4 regions of the Telluria sp. ZT3P25 genome follow, and region 2 is predicted to be linked to each of the others. Evidence: predicted binding sites of a transcription regulator. Region 2 holds the regulator's gene; each other region holds the start of a gene.
What was found. The regulator sigma-54, encoded in region 2, starts transcription at its own class of promoters, with help from an activator protein. The targets are predictions, from matches to a motif close to TGGCANGNAANCTGCTTT.
Positions count from the first base shown of each region.

Region 1: a site for sigma-54 is predicted at 1,235-1,252, ahead of prpB (methylisocitrate lyase). Genes of this name have one in related genera too.
Region 3: a site for sigma-54 is predicted at 2,157-2,174, ahead of glnA (type I glutamate--ammonia ligase). Genes of this name have one in related genera too.
Region 4: a site for sigma-54 is predicted at 1,876-1,893, ahead of AC56LY_RS06895 (PEP-CTERM sorting domain-containing protein). Genes of this name have one in related genera too.

Region 1 is NZ_JCASIJ010000001.1:887,722-891,822, forward strand. Features, by position in the region: gene AC56LY_RS03920 (beta strand repeat-containing protein) at 1-1,102, shown strand, start outside; gene prpB (methylisocitrate lyase) at 1,292-2,182, shown strand; gene prpC (bifunctional 2-methylcitrate synthase/citrate synthase) at 2,209-3,354, shown strand; gene acnD (Fe/S-dependent 2-methylisocitrate dehydratase AcnD) at 3,359-4,101, shown strand, end outside.
Region 2 is NZ_JCASIJ010000002.1:780,989-785,089, reverse strand. Features, by position in the region: gene AC56LY_RS22120 (enoyl-CoA hydratase/isomerase family protein) at 1-791, opposite strand, end outside; gene hpf (ribosome hibernation-promoting factor, HPF/YfiA family) at 890-1,246, opposite strand; gene AC56LY_RS22110 (RNA polymerase factor sigma-54) at 1,321-2,808, opposite strand; gene lptB (LPS export ABC transporter ATP-binding protein) at 2,823-3,578, opposite strand; gene lptA (lipopolysaccharide transport periplasmic protein LptA) at 3,575-4,101, opposite strand, start outside.
Region 3 is NZ_JCASIJ010000001.1:453,616-457,716, forward strand. Features, by position in the region: gene AC56LY_RS02075 (CocE/NonD family hydrolase) at 1-1,461, shown strand, start outside; gene AC56LY_RS02080 (rhodanese-like domain-containing protein) at 1,463-1,918, opposite strand; gene glnA (type I glutamate--ammonia ligase) at 2,237-3,652, shown strand; gene AC56LY_RS02090 (DUF4124 domain-containing protein) at 3,822-4,101, shown strand, end outside.
Region 4 is NZ_JCASIJ010000001.1:1,505,202-1,509,302, reverse strand. Features, by position in the region: gene AC56LY_RS06900 (GspE/PulE family protein) at 1-657, opposite strand, end outside; gene AC56LY_RS06895 (PEP-CTERM sorting domain-containing protein) at 924-1,643, opposite strand; gene AC56LY_RS06890 (carboxy terminal-processing peptidase) at 2,206-4,101, opposite strand, start outside.

The DNA.
Region 1 (4,101 bases), on a different contig from region 2:
CTGGCAATTCACGATCGAGGGCGACGGCGCGCTCGGCGCCGTCCATGCCGAAACGGTGTTCGCCGGGGGGCGGCCGGCCACGCTTACCCTCGCGCAGCTGGATGCCAGCGATGCCGACCTTGCGTTTCTTGCGGCCCCGCGCGACAGCCTGGTGGACATGGCGCTGCTGTATCAGGCAGCGTTTGACCGCGCACCCGACATCGACGGCCTGAACTTCTACCTGAACAATGGCAACAATGCCGCGTCCGTGGCGCGTGGCATCATCGCCTCGACCGAGTGGGCCGCGCGTGGCACGAATGCGCTGACCGATGATGCGTTCGTGTCGACGCTCTACAGCCAAGTGCTGGGTCGCTTGCCCGACGCGCAGGGGTTCGCATTCTGGAGCGGCCAGCTGGCGCAAGGGCTTCTCACGCGCGCTGACGTGCTGCTCGGCTTTGCTGCCAGCACCGAACACCGGGCGCTGCAGGGTCCTGACCTGGTCATTGCTGCCTCCAGCGTCAACGCTGAAAACGGCTGGCTCGCCGCCAGCGGTGATGATCGTCTGGATGGCGGCGCCGGCAATGACTTGCTGGTCGGTGGCGACGGCACCGATACCGTCGTCTACGCCGGCGCGCTGGCCGCCACGCGCTTCGTGCTCGGCGCGACAGCGGTGCGGGCGGTGGATGCGGCCACCGGCGACATCGACACGTTGCTCGGTATCGAGCAGGGCGCATTCAGCAATGGCACGGTCGATCTCCGGTTCACCCAGGTCGACGCGGGCACGCTCAGGTCTGTGGGGCTGCTGTACCAGACCGTGCTCGATCGTAGCGGCGATCTCGATGGCTTCAATGACTGGGCCACCAGTGGCCTGGACAAGTCCGACCTGGTGGCAGGCTTTGTCGGCTCGGACGAGTTCGCGGCGCGCTATGGTGCCTTGTCGGACACCCAGTTCGTGGCGGCGCTGTATGCCAACTCGGACCTGGATGCGGACGCAGTCGGCGGTAGCGCGGGGTGGGTCGCGCAACTGGCGACCGCTTCACGTGCTGAACTGATCGGCAGCTGGATCGGGCAGCAAGACGTGATCGATGCGCAGGTCAGTGGCGCTGGGCTGTGGCTGGTGTAAGCTAAATTCATGTGTTTCATGTTTCAATCCGGATTTCATGATGAAACATCCGGAATCTCGTACAGCCACTGGAAAGGGCGCTGATCGCATGTAAGTCCTTGAAATTGCGGTAAGGGACAGGTCGAGGCGCTCTGGCACGGTGCTTGCAATCCCTGGCCTGATCTCTTACCGCAATCACAAAGGACCAGCATGAGCACACTTTCCGCAGGCGCCGCCTTCCGTCAGGCGATCCTGGATGAATCCCCGCTGCAAGTCGTGGGCGCAATCAATGCCAACCACGCACTGCTGGCCAAGCGCGCCGGCTTCAAGGCCATCTACCTGTCCGGCGGCGGCGTTGCTGCCGGCTCGCTTGGTCTGCCTGACCTGGGCATCTCGAATCTCGACGACGTGCTGGTCGACGTGCGCCGCATCACCGATGTGTGCGACCTGCCGCTGCTGGTGGACGTCGACACCGGCTTTGGCGCCTCGGCCTTCAATGTCGCGCGCACCGTCCGTTCGCTTTCCAAGGCCGGCGCGGCGGCCTGCCACATCGAAGACCAGGTCGGCGCCAAGCGCTGCGGCCACCGGCCGGGCAAGGAAATCGTCAGCAAGGAAGAAATGGTCGACCGCATCCGCGCCGCTGCTGACGCGCGTCTGGATGACGACTTCGTGATCATGGCTCGCACCGATGCGCTGGCCGTCGAAGGCCTGGACGCAGCGATCGAACGCGCCGTGGCGTGTGTCGAAGCGGGCGCCGACATGATTTTTCCGGAAGCGATGACGACGCTCGACATGTACAAGCGCTTCGCCGACGCCGTCAAGGTGCCGGTGCTGGCCAATATCACCGAGTTCGGCGCGACGCCGCTGTTTACCGTCGACGAACTGGCTGGCGCTGGTGTTGGCCTGGTGCTGTATCCGCTGTCGGCGTTTCGCGCGATGAACAAGGCCGCCGAAAACGTGTATGCCGCGATCCGCCGCGACGGCACGCAGCAGCACGTGCTGGACACGATGCAGACGCGCGCCGAACTGTATGATCGCATCGATTACCACAGCTACGAGCAGAAGCTCGATGCGCTGTTTGCCCAGAACAAAGTCAAGTAAGGAGACCCTAGATGACTACGCAGAACATGGAAAACCCGACCTTCAAACCGAAGAAATCCGTCGCCCTGTCCGGTGTCGCCGCCGGCAATACCGCGCTGTGCTCGGTGGGCAAATCGGGCAACGACCTGCATTACCGCGGCTACGATATCCTCGACATCGCCACTACCAGCGAATTCGAGGAAATCGCCTACCTGCTGGTGCACGGCAAGCTGCCGAACGACGGCGAACTGCGCGGCTACAAGGCCAAACTGCGCTCGCTGCGCGGCCTGCCGCAGGCGCTGAAAAGCGCGCTCGAAGCGTTGCCGGCCAATGCCCATCCGATGGACGTGATGCGCACGGGCGTGTCGGTCCTGGGGTGCACGCTGCCCGAGAAGGACGATCACCACATCAACGGTGCGCGCGATATCGCCGACCGCCTGATGGCGTCGTTCGGCTCGATGCTGCTGTACTGGTACCACTTCAGCCACAGCGGCAAACGCATCGACGTGAATACCGACGACGATTCGATCGGCGGCCACTTCCTGCACCTGCTGCATGGCTTTGCGCCAAAAGAATCGTGGGTGCGCGCGATGCACACGTCGCTGATCCTGTACGCCGAACACGAATTCAATGCGTCGACCTTCACCGCCCGCGTGATCGCCGGTACCGGCTCGGACATCCACTCGGCCATCACGGGCGCGATCGGCGCGCTGCGCGGACCGAAGCACGGCGGCGCCAACGAAGTCGCGCACGACATCCAGAAGCGCTATGACAACCCGGACGAAGCCGAAGCCGATATCCGCAACCGCGTGGCCAACAAGGAAGTCGTGATCGGCTTCGGCCATCCGGTCTACACGATCTCGGACCCGCGCAACAAGGTCATCAAGGAAGTGGCGCGCACCTTGTCGGAAGAGGGCGGCTCGATGAAGATGTTCGACATCGCCGAGCGCCTCGAGACGGTGATGTGGGACGTGAAAAAGATGTTCCCGAACCTGGACTGGTTCTCGGCCGTGTCGTACCACATGATGGGCGTGCCGACGGCGATGTTCACGCCGCTGTTCGTCATCGCGCGCACGTCCGGCTGGGCGGCGCACGTCATCGAGCAGCGCATCGACAACAAGATCATCCGCCCAAGCGCCAACTACGTGGGGCCGGAAGATCTGCAGTTCGTGCCGCTGGCAGAGCGCAAGTAACGCCATGAATACCGATTACCGCACATCACTGCCGGGCACGGAGCTCGACTACTTCGACACCCGCGCCGCCGTCGACGCGATCGCGCCTGGCGCCTACGCCACGCTGCCCTACACGTCGCGCGTGCTGGCCGAAAATCTCGTGCGCCGCTGCGCGCCGGCGACCCTGCGCGATTCGCTGAAGCAGCTCATCGAGCGCAAGCGCGACCTCGATTTTCCGTGGTTTCCGGCGCGCGTGGTTTGCCACGACATCCTCGGCCAGACGGCGCTGGTCGACCTGGCGGGCCTGCGCGACGCCATCGCGCTGCAAGGGGGCGACCCCGCGCTGGTGAACCCGGTGGTGCCGACGCAGCTCGTGGTCGACCATTCGCTGGCCGTCGAATGCGGCGGGTTCGACCCGGATGCGTTCACCAAGAACCGCGCCATCGAAGATCGCCGCAACGAAGACCGCTTTCACTTTATCGACTGGACCAAGAAGGCCTTCAAGAACGTCGACGTGATCCCGCCCGGGAACGGCATCCTGCACCAGATCAATCTCGAGCGCATGTCGCCGGTGATTCAGGCGGAGCGCGGCGTGGCCTATCCGGACACGCTGGTCGGCACCGACTCGCACACGCCGATGGTCGACGCGCTTGGCGTGCTCGCCATCGGTGTCGGCGGGCTGGAAGCCGAGAGCGTGATGCTGGGCCGCGCCTCGTGGATGCGCCTGCCCGACATCGTCGGCGTCGAACTCACCGGCAAGCCGCAGCC
Region 2 (4,101 bases):
TTCAATGCCTTCTGCGCGAATGGCGTGTCGTCACCCTCGAGCGAGGCCATGATTGCCGCCACCGAATCCGCGCCAAAGTGCGCATCGATGCGCGCGCGGTTGGCTTGCAATTCGCTCTCGCCGGGGTGCGCCGTGGCAAACTCGCGGATCGCCGCCGGCAGATCCGCGCCTGCCGTCGCCTCGATCAGCGCCTGCAACGCCGGCAGGTCGGCGCCCGGCACGAACACGTCGGCCAGGCCCACATACAGCGCGTCGGCCGCGCCGATCGTCAAGCCGGTCAAGCCCAGGAACATCCCCAATTGCCCCGGCGCGTGCGACAGAAAATGGCTGCCGCCGACATCGGGGAACAGGCCGATATTCACCTCGGGCATCGCCATCTTGGTGCGCTCGGTGACGATGCGCAGGCCGCAATCGGGGCCGCCCTGCGCGATGCCCATGCCCCCGCCCATGACCACGCCATCCATCAGCGCGATATACGGTTTCGGATAAAAATGGATCAGGTGATTCAGCGCGTATTCTTCGGTGAAGAAATCCTCGAGCAGTGCGCTGCCGCCTTGCGGCGAGGCGTTGCCGACCTCGTGGAAGAAGCGGATATCGCCGCCCGCGCACAGTGCTTTTTCGCTGCTGCTGGTGATCACGACCGCATCGACGGCAGCGTCACGCTGCCAGTCGAGCAGGATCGCGGTCAGCGCGCGCACCATGTCCAGTGACAGCGAATTGAGCGCCTTGGGACGGTCTAGCGTGATGATGCCGGTGCGGTTGGCGATGCGGGTCAGGACGTGTTCGGACATGGCGTGATCCATCGAAAGGAAACACGTATTTTACCGGCAGCGGGATGCAAAAAGGGCGTCCCGAAAAGACGCCCCTGGCGGTGGTGACCTGCGCTCGATCAGGCGACAGCGACGTCGGCTTCGTCGACGTCCAGGCGTTTGATCGCTGTGCGGTTATGGTCTTTGAGCATCTGCTTGTGCTTCAGGATTTGTCGATCCAGTTTATCCATCAACATGTCGATCGCGGCATACAGGTCTTGCGCGACGCTCGCCACGTGCAGGGTCTTGCCCGACACCTGGACATTGATTTCAGCTTTTTGCCTTTTTTCTTTTTCAGTGAGGTTATCGACGGCCAGGAAGACGTGGGTATCTATGACTTGATCGAAATGGCGAATAATGCGTTCCAGCTTATTCTGAACGTATTCACGGATGGCAGGGGTTACTTCGAGATGGTGACCACTGATGGTGAGGTTCATACACACTCCTTTGAAGATGTCACGTCGCTTGCACCACACAGGAGCTGAAGGCACAGACTGTATGAGCGGCGTTGTTACAAGGCTTTGCGGAGACTGACGGGGGGGATCTTGAGCGCTTCACGGTATTTTGCGACCGTCCTGCGCGCAATGACCATGCCTTGTTCCCCGAGCATTTCCGCGATCTTGCTGTCGGATAATGGATTCTTAGGGTCTTCTGCTCCTGTCAATTGTGCGATGAGCGCACGGATTGCCGTTGAGGATGCTTCGCCTCCCGCTTCGGTGGCAACGTGGCTGCCGAAGAAATACTTCAACTCGAACATGCCGTGCGGGGTCAGCATGTATTTCTGGGTTGTGACACGAGAGATGGTGCTCTCGTGCAGACCTAGTGTATCAGCTATCTCGCGCAAAACAAGGGGCCGCATGGCAACCGCGCCGTGGCTGAAAAAGTTGCGCTGGCGCTCGACAATCGCCTCGGCCACACGCAGAATCGTGTCGAAACGCTGGCGCATGTTCTTGATGAGCCACTTCGCCTCTTGCATCTGCGCGCCCATCTGGCTCTCGCTGCGGCCCTGCTTGAGCATCGTGGCGTACAGGCTGTTCACGCGCAGGCGCGGCATCACGTCCGGGTTCAGCGTGACCGCCCAGCCATTCTTCGCGCGCCGCACGATCACGTCCGGCACCACGTAATCCGACACGTTCGACGCGAACGCGGCGCCCGGATGCGGATTGCACTGGCGGACCACAGCCTGCACTTCGCGCAGGTCTTCGTCGTCGCAATCGAGCGCTTTTTTCAGCTTGCTGTATTCGCGCTGCGCGAACCAGGTCAGGTAGCCTTCGACGATCTTCAGCGCCATGCGGCGCGTGACCATCGGCACGCCCGGCATGCGCCGGATCTGCAGCGCCAGGCATTCGGCCGCGCTGCGCGCGCCCACGCCCACCGGGTCCATGCTCTGCACCATCGCCAGCGCGCAGCGCAGTTCGTCGAGATCGACCTCGAGTTCTTCGGGCAGCCGCGAGTGGATGTCGTCGAGCGGCTCGTCCAGGTAACCGTTGTCGTCGAGCGCGTCGATCACCAGTTCGGCCAGTGCGCGATCGCGGGTCGAGAGCAGCGTTTCGCGCACCTGTTCCATCAGGTGTTCGCGCAGCGTGATGGCGCACGCCTCCAGCTGCGGGCGGCCGTCTTCGTCGTCGCTGCTGCTACTGCTGCCGGACGACGCGCCGCTGCCTTCGCTCCACTCGTTGTCGGGCCGGTCGCCATCGACCGCGCCGCCTTCAGCGCCCTCGCCTTCGGCCGGCGCGCTGCCTTCACCTTCGGCCTGCTGGCCCGGCGCCGGTGGCGCCTCGCCGGATGCCGGCGCATTGTTGATGGCCCCATCGGCCAGCAAGCGCACCGAATGATCGAGCGGATCGTCGAGCCTTTCGAGCAGCGGGTTATCGCCCAGTATCTGCTCGATCTCCTGGTGCAGTTCGAGCGTCGACAGCTGCAGCAACCGGATCGATTGCTGCAGCTGTGGCGTGAGCGCCAGGTGCTGCGAAGTGCGGAGCTGAAGGGACTGTTTCATCAATTGGTCATGGCTTACATGCGGAAATGTTCACCAAGGTACACGCGGCGCACCGACTCGTCGGCGATGATATCGTCGGGACGGCCGGATGCGAGCACCGCGCCCTGATTGATGATGTAGGCGCGGTCGCAGATGCCAAGCGTCTCGCGCACATTATGGTCGGTGATCAGGACGCCGATCTTGCGCTCCTTGAGGAAGCGCACGATGCGCTGGATCTCGATCACGGCGATCGGGTCGACACCGGCAAAGGGTTCATCGAGCAGCACGAAGCGCGGATTGGTGGCCAGTGCGCGTGCGATCTCCACGCGGCGCCGCTCGCCGCCCGACAGCGACAGCGCCGGGTTCTCGCGCAGCTTTTCGATCTGCAGGTCGGCCAGCAAGTTGTCGAGCCGCTCGCCGATCTGCGCTTTGGTCAGCGACTTGCCGTCGACCTTCTGCAGTTCGAGCACGGCGCGGATGTTTTCTTCCACCGTCAGCTTGCGAAACACCGACGCTTCCTGCGGCAGATACGACAGGCCGAGCACCGCGCGGCGATGGATCGGCAGGCTGGTGATGTCGGTGCCGTTGATGCTGATCGAGCCGGCATCCGACGGCACCAGGCCGACGATCATGTAGAACGAGGTGGTCTTGCCGGCGCCGTTCGGGCCCAGCAAACCCACCACCTCGCCGCATTCGACGTCGAGCGACACGTCGCGCACGACCAGGCGCTTGCCATAGCTTTTCTGCAGGCCCTTGACGACCAGCGTGCTGCGATCGTTCAGCTCCGTCATTGCGTGCCTCCGGCCGGCGTACGCTTGGGCGCCAGGATCAGCGTGCCACGTCCGCCGCCAACCTTGCTTTCGCCGCTGACGTCATTGCGCACGGCGACGACTTCCTTGCGGTTGTCGTACGAGATGAACGGGCCAGTCATCTGGTTGGTCATCCGGTCGTTTTCGAGTTCCTTGACGACCGCGTTCGAGTACAGGCGCACCAGCTCCGAACGTTCATCGTATTCGATGCGTTCGGCCTGACCCTCGACCCACAGGTTCGGGCCGCCGTCGCGCTTCTGCCGGAACGTGGCAGGCTTGCCGTTGGCCGCGGTGAGCGTCACGCTCATATAGCCTTCGGGCGTATCCCTGACCACGGCGCGCTCGGCCTTGACCAGCAACGTGCCGCGGGTCAGGATCACGTTGCCGGTAAAGGTGCGAACGCCCGCGACGCCATCGAGGTCGCCGTTGTCGTATTCAAGTGCCGCCTGCTTGAGCGAGTCGGCCTTTTCGGCCATGGCGGTCAAGGAAAGGAGTGAAAAGAAAG
Region 3 (4,101 bases), on a different contig from region 2:
TGGGGCATCAGCTACCCGGGCTTCTACGCTGCTGCCAGCGTGATCGATTCGCACCCGGCGATCAAGGCCGCCTCGCCCCAGGCACCGATTGCCGACCTGTACATGGGCGACGATTCATACCACGGTGGCGCCTTCAAGCTGGCCGCCAACTTCGACTTTTATGCGGCCTTCACGGCGGCGCCAAACCCGACTCCGCTGCCAAAGACCGGCAGCGAATTCGATTATGGCGTGGCCGACGGCTACGATTATTTTCTGAAGCACCGCACGCTGGCAAACATCGCCGCCACGATGACCGCCACGCAGCGCGAACTGTTCATGCCGAACATCGAGCACGATACCTATGACAGCTTCTGGAAAGAGCGCGCCATCGGCCCGCACATCAAGAACGTCAAGGCGGCCGTGCTGACGGTGGGCGGCTGGTTCGATGCCGAAGACGCGGCCGGCCCGTTCATCGTGCACCGCGCGCTGGAAGCGCAGAACAAGGGCGGCAACCATGCGCTTGTGGTGGGCCCGTGGGTGCACGGCGGCTGGGCGCGCGGCGATGGCGCCCGGCTTGGCCACGTCAAGTTCGACGCGAAAACAAGCGAATGGTTCCGGCGCGAGGTCCAGTTCCCGTTCTTCGAGCAGCACCTGAAGGGCGTCAAGCCGGGCAAGACGCTGGCGCCGGTGACCGTGTTCGAAACGGGCACGAATGTCTGGCGCCAGTACGACGCTTGGCCGCCCAAGCCGGCCAAGGCGCGCACGCTGTACTTTGGCGTGAATGGCACGCTGGGCTGGCAGCAGCCGGCCGCGACGATGAGCACGACCACGGGCGCAGGTTTCGACGAATACGTGGCCGATCCGGCGCGCCCGGTGCCGTACATCGGTTACCCGGCGCTGGGCGTGCCGCGCGAATACATGGTGTCGGACCAGCGCTTCGCTGCCACCCGGCCCGATGTGCTGGTGTACCAGAGCGCCGTGCTGGAAGAGGATGTGACGGTTGCCGGGCCGGTCACGCCCAGGCTGTTCGTGTCCACGAGCGGCACCGATGCCGACTGGGTCGTCAAGCTGATCGATGTCTACCCGGCCAGCTTCCCGACCCCGGCAGGCGAGCGGGGCGGCGATGTCGGCCCGCCCGCGGTGAGCCTGGGCGGCTTCCAGCAACTGGTGCGTGGCAACCCGCTGCGCGGCAAGTTCCGCAACAGCTATGAGAAGCCCGAGCCATTCGTGCCGGGCAAGGTCGAGCCAATCAAGTATGAACTGGGCCAGGTGAACCACACCTTCCGGCGCGGCCACCGGATCATGGTGCAGGTGCAGAGCTCGTGGTTTCCGCTGATCGACCTGAATCCGCAAACGTTCATGCGCATTCCTGACGCACAGCCAGGCGACTTCAGGAAGGCGACCCAGCGCGTGTATCACGCGCCGGGGACGGCGTCCGGGCTGGAGCTGATGGTGCTGCCGAACCCGGGCAGCGCCAACTAGCTCAGGCGCCGACCCACGGCAGGCCGGCCGTGCACCAGCCGCCGATCGTCTTGCGGTGGCCGTCGCCATCGCGATCGCCTTCGAACCCTTCCAGGATGTCGAAGGCGTTTGCATAGCCCAGTTCGGTTGCGACGCGTGCGCTGTGGCGCGAGCGTACGCCCGAGCGGCACAGGAACAGCAGCACGTCGTCCTTGCCGGCCACCTGTTCGAGCTGCGCGACGAAGTCGGGATTGGGCGCGCCGCCGGGATAGGTTGCCCACTGCACGGCCAGATGCTGCGCGCCGTCGATCGCGACGCGCCCCACCCAGTCGCGTTCGGCGTTGGTGCGCACGTCGACGAGCTTGACGTCGGCGCCGCTCTGGAGCAGGTCGTAGGCTTCCTGAGGCGTGACTGCACCAGCGTAGGGCTGGCCAGCGCCACGCTGGCGCGCCGCCGTGAGAATTTGTTCTTTAGTCATGTTCGTGGTGCCCATTGTTGGTTCGTCATTCGCAATGCACCATTCTGGCGCGCAGCGTTGTGCGCCGATTTGGTGCAAGCACGTAGAATTGCGCTTTGCTGGTGCAGATCGACACGCAGGTAAATCTTCGAGGATGCCCCCGGCCGAGGCGATTTTATGGGTAAACTAGCCCATTGCCCAAGAACGATTTGCGCATGTCGTCATGCACAGAAGTTAGCACCCCGGTTCGCAACGCAGTTGGCACAATTTGTGCTTCAACATGATGCAAGTTGTCGGTTCGCATAGACTGACATCCTTTTTTCAATTAGGAGATTCCGAATGGCAAAGTCCGCCGCAGATGTAATGCAAATGGTCAAGGACAACGAAGTCAAATTCGTTGATTTACGCTTCGCCGATACCCGCGGCAAGGAACAGCACGTCACGGTCCCGGTGTCGCACTTCGACCTGGACAAATTCGAATCCGGTCACGCCTTCGACGGTTCGTCGATCGCCGGCTGGAAAGGTATTGAAGCATCGGACATGCTCCTGATTCCGGATGCAAACACCGCCAATATCGACCCGTTCATGGAAGAGACCACGCTGTTCATGCAGTGCGACGTCATCGAGCCATCGGACGGCAAGGGCTACGACCGCGATCCGCGTTCGATCGCCAAGCGCGCTGAAGCCTACCTGAAATCGTCGGGCATCGGCGACACCGCCTACTTCGGTCCAGAGCCGGAATTCTTCATCTTCGACGCCGTGCGCTGGAAGCTGGACATGTCGGGTTGCTTCGTCAAGATCGACTCCGAAGAAGCATCGTGGTCGACCGACAAGGAATTCGAAGGCGGCAACAGCGGTCACCGTCCAGGCGTGAAGGGCGGCTATTTCCCAGTGCCACCAGTCGACTCGTTCCAGGACATGCGCTCCGAAATGTGCCTGATCCTCGAATCGATGGGCATTCCGGTCGAAGTGCACCACCATGAAGTTGCCGGCGCCGGCCAGAATGAAATCGGCACCAAGTTCTCGACCCTGATCGAGCGCGCCGACTGGACCCAGAACATGAAATACGTGATCTGGAACGTGGCCCATAGCTACGGCAAGACCGCGACCTTCATGCCAAAGCCAATGGCAGGCGACAACGGCTCGGGCATGCACGTGCACCAGTCGATCTGGAAAGATGGCAAGAACCTGTTCGCAGGCGACGGCTATGCAGGTCTGTCGGATACCGCCCTGTTCTACATCGGCGGCATCATCAAGCACGCCCGCGCCCTGAACGCGATCACCAATCCAGGCACCAACTCGTACAAGCGCCTGGTGCCAGGCTTCGAAGCCCCGGTCAAGCTGGCGTATTCGGCCCGTAACCGTTCGGCCTCGATCCGCATCCCGCACGTGGCGAACCCGAAAGGCCGCCGCATCGAGACGCGTTTCCCGGATCCACTGGCGAACGTCTACCTGTGCTTCGCAGCACTGATGATGGCCGGTCTGGATGGTATCCAGAACAAGATCCACCCGGGCGAAGCGGCAACCAAAGACCTGTACCATCTGCCGCCTGAAGAAGACAAGCTGATCCCGACGGTGTGCGCATCGCTGGAAGAAGCGCTGGACGCCCTGAACGAAGACCGCGAGTTCCTGACCCGTGGCGGCGTGTTCAGCGACAGCATGATCGATGCCTACATCGAACTGAAGATGCAGGAAGTCCAGCGCATGCGCATGACCCCGCACCCAGCCGAATTCGACATGTACTACTCGTCGTAATCGGTCTATCCAGGCTGGCGCGGATGTGCATCGCGCCAGCCTGGCGGGTAGAACAAACGCGGGGAAAGCCATGCTTTCCCCGCGTTTTTTGTTGCTTGGGGTTTATATTCCTTGGGGTATAGTCGGGCGCATCTACAATAGCGTGCCCTTGCGACCAACCGGGATGGGAATGACAAATAGTGTGTTTCAGGCCAGTGTGGCCGTTTTTACCGCCGTGTTTGCCTCAGTGCTGCTGTGCGCCAGCGCGCACGCGCAGATCTACCGTTGTACCGATGCCAATGGTCGGCCGCTGTACACCGACACCAAGGTGGGCAAGTGCCAGCTGATCGACACTGGCTACAGCGCGCCGCCGGCAGCCTCGGCCCCGATTCCTGCACCGCGCTCGGCGGGCGGTGGGGGCGGGTCATCCGCGTCGAATTCCGCCCCGACGGCGGCGCCAAGCGCGGCCC
Region 4 (4,101 bases), on a different contig from region 2:
CAACACGCCGTCGATACGAAAACGAATTTGCAGGCGTCCGTCCTGTGGCTCGATGTGGATGTCCGACGCGCGCACCTGCGCCGCGTCATCGAACACCGATTGCAGCAGCTTGACGATCGGTGCTTCTTCGAGGCCAGGGTTCGCGGCCAGCGCGCCGAAGTCGATGGACACGTCGCCCAGATCGGCCTCGACCTCGCGCGCCAGGCCAGTGATCTCGCCAGTGCGGCGGTAAATGCGGTCGATCGCGCCCAGCACCTCGGTCTCGTTGACCACGGCCAGCTCGACGCCCTTCTTGATCAGGCGCGCGATCTCGTCATACGCGAACAGGTCGGTGGGGTCGGATACACCCACCAGCATCGCTTCACCGCGGTCTTCCAGCACCAGCGCGCGAAAACGGCGCGCGGCCGTTTCCGGTAGCAGGCGCACTAGATCGGCATTGATGTTGTAGAACTTGAGGTTGATATATGGAATATCGAGCTGGCGCGCCAGTGCGCCCGAGATCTGGTCTTCGGTGACGAAGCCGCTCTCAACGAACACCCGCCCCAGCTTGCGGCCAGTGCGTTTCTGGTCTGCCAGCGCCTGTTGAAGTTGCTCTTCGCTCAACAGCTTTTGTTGCATCAATACTTCGCCGAGACGCACTTTCTCTGGCCTTGCCATACCGTTCCTTGATTAAATTCTTGCAGCGTAGATTCTATGCCAGAAAGAATAAAAATTGACTCAAGGAATTAAAATGTGTCGGCTTTTGGCGTCAATGTCACCCGCGAACGATGGCGAAATGACAGCAGTGCGATGATCAAGCGGATTGCAGACTGACAAACCCGGGGCAATACGATGGCGCCCAAATGCGCATGGCGCCAGAACAGGCTGGCGCCATGCGTTGGTGAGCGGCCGGCAGACCACTCTGTAGTGCCGGTCCGGCTGGCTTAACCAGCCTTGCGGCGGCGACCGATCATGCCAACGCCGGCCAGGCCAGCAAGCATCAGTGCAATCGTGCCTGGCTCTGGTACTTCGTTGATGTCATTTGGCAGGATCAGGCTTGGATCGGCGGCAGGCACTGCTGCGACCGGCTCCGACCCTGGCTGGGTCGCATTGCCACCGCCCGTGTCACCGGTGACAGGCGGCAGGCTGACGTCGACGCTGCCGTTGCCGCTACTTCCGGCTGCAGGTGCAGGTGCAGTACTGCCACCGACTGCTGCACCACCGCCGGTCGAGCCGCCAGCGGCTGGCGCAGTCGCGCTGCCACCGCTCTGGCCCGTTTGTCCTTGCACGATCTTGACACCGTCGCCGTCATTGATCACCGCCGCCGAATTGCCGAAGCGCGCCGCCAGCAGGCCGTTGCCTGCGCTGAGCACGTAGCTGGCGTCAATGCCTTGTTGCACGAACAGCTTCTGGGCATCCGATTGCGACAGGCTTGCGCTGGCCTTGCCGACCAGTGCCGATGTCAGGTCCGAGTTTGCATTATGTGCAATGCCGCCAACCAGGCTGACACCGCTACCGAGCACGCCGGAGCCGATCACGCTGGAACCGTTACCCGAGGTCCAGCCGCTCTGGAACGCAGGCTGCGAGGTCGAAGAGACGACATCAGCCTGGGCTACCCCGGCGGAGATCAGAAGCGAAGCAACAACAAGGTGGCGAATTGACATAAAAGTAACTCCTAGAAAATTAAAGATTTATTCTTTTTACAAGCACGAAGCCATCCTAGCATGCGTTATGGAAACCCAACTAATGGTTGCGATCAAATTGTGCGTGCTTTATTTGAGCCAATTACATCTGTTTTATTCTACCTAGATGCGGATAAAGAGAACAATTCTCGGATTTATTGCGGACAAATGATGTGTATCAAACCACAATCCAAAAAGCAACCTTGATAAATTTATAGCAATTGTCATGCAATTTTGTCATTGACACCCATGACAATGACGGTTCATGCAAAAAGGCGCAGCGAGTGTCAGCTAACGCGGCTCAGGTTGAAGGCCAAATGGTTCACGTATTCGCACGGGCTGTTGAACTCAGTTCCAGTACGCAAGGTGGCAGATCGGGTCGGCGCGCACCACACCACTGCTTTCCGATGACCAGAGCACCTGCTTTGCATTGCAACCAGGGTCATCAACAGATAACGCTGACTGCGCCAACGAAAAAGGCCGCATCCCGAAAGATGCGGCCTCGATCAGCAACGGCGCAAACCGCCTCCCTGATGTGAGAAATTTACTTGGCGGTGGCGGTGGCGCTGGCAGTTGCCCCAGCTGTTGGAACGACCACCATATACGGCATCACGCGCGACGCCATCCGAACATCCGTCTTGAGCATCCCGACCTCGTCTGCCAGGATGTTGGCCGTTTCTTGCAGCATGACGTCCTTGGCATCCTTGGCAGCTTTCTCGGCCGCCAGTTCGGATTGCAGATTACGCTCGTCTGCCTGCAGACCGTCATCCTGGCGCGCTGCGCCGCGCATGGCGACGACCGATTTCTTGGCCTTGGTCGGATCCGGCGTTTCGGCGCGCTTTTCCTTGCTGCCCGGACCGCTGGCAGGTTCGTCCGGCGTCACCGACGTGCCGCCCAGGCGGGCTTCACGCAGCTTCGAACGGGCATCCTGCGTGTCGCGTTCCTTGCGGCGCACGGCTTCGTTCAGCGAGATCACGTTTTCCTTGCGCAGCTTGAGTACCTCGGCGATATCTTCTTGCAGGAACTGGAAATCCTTGTCCTTGGCGATACGCGCTTCATGCCGTTGCTGCAGCGGTGCCACCAGTTCTTTCAGATCGCCCGCCGGCATGTAGGTGGCCGGCTTGATCGCCACCCATGGCAACGCATTGTCGTACGACGATTCGCCAAAGCTGTCGAGGTCGGTCATGACCGGCAGCTTGATGTCCGGCGTCACGCCGCGCAGCTGCGTGGTGCCACCATTGATGCGGAAGAACTGGGCGATCGTCATCTTCAGCTCGCCGTAGCGGGCTTTTTCACCCGGTGCGAAGCGGTCGAGGTCGATCAGCGTCTGGACCGTGCCCTTGCCGAAGCTTGGCTCGCCAATCACGAGGCCGCGACCGTAATCCTGGATCGCCGCCGCGAAAATCTCGGACGCCGAGGCCGAACCGCGGTTGATCAGCACGCCCATCGGGCCATCCCACGCCAGGCCGGCCTTGACGTCGCTTTCGACTTCGACGCGCCCTTCGGCCGTGCGCTGCATGACGACCGGGCCCTTGTCGATGAACAGGCCGGTCAGTTCGACAGCCTCGGTCAGCGAGCCGCCGCCGTTGTTACGCAAGTCAATCAGGACATTGTCGACCTTGTCTTTCTTGAGCTCGACCAGGATGCGCTCGACGTCGCGGGTGGCGCTGCGGAAGTCTTTTTCACCCTTGCGGCGGCCTTCGAAGTCTTGATAGAAGGTCGGCAGCGCGATTACACCGATGCGGCGCTCGACGCCGTTTTCCTTGACCTTGATGATCGACTTCTTGGCAGCCTGCTCTTCCATGCTGATCTTGTTGCGGACCATCGCCACGCTCACGTGCTTGGCGTCGACGCCGCCGTCGCCCGGAATCACGTCGAGGCGCACCGTCGTGCCCTTTTCGCCACGCACCAGCGCGACGACGTCGTCCAGGCGCCAGCCGAGCACGTCCGTGAACGGTGCATTGCCCTGTGCGACGCCGACGATGCGATCGCCTACCTTGAGCTTGCCGGACTTTTCAGCCGGGCTGCCAGGCACGACTTCGCGGATGATCGTGTAGTCGTCGCGCGACTGCAGCACGCAGCCGATGCCCTCAAGCGACAGGCGCATCGCGATATCGAAGTTGTCGGCCGAGCGTGGGCCAAGATAGTTGGTGTGCGGCTCGATGGCGGTGGCATACGCGTTCATGAACATCTGGAACACGTCTTCATTGTTCAGCTTGCCGATGCGGTTGACGTAGTTCTCGTAGCGCTTGTCGAGCGTTTCGCGGATCGATTTATCGTCCTTGCCGGCCAGCTTCAGGCGCAGCCAGTCATTCTTGACGCGCTTGCGCCACAGATCGTGGATTTCGTCCTCGCTCTTGGCCCACGCTGCTTTTTCGCGGTCCAGCTGCATCGTTTCGTCACTCGCGAAGTCGAAGTTGCCTTTGAGCAGACTACGCGC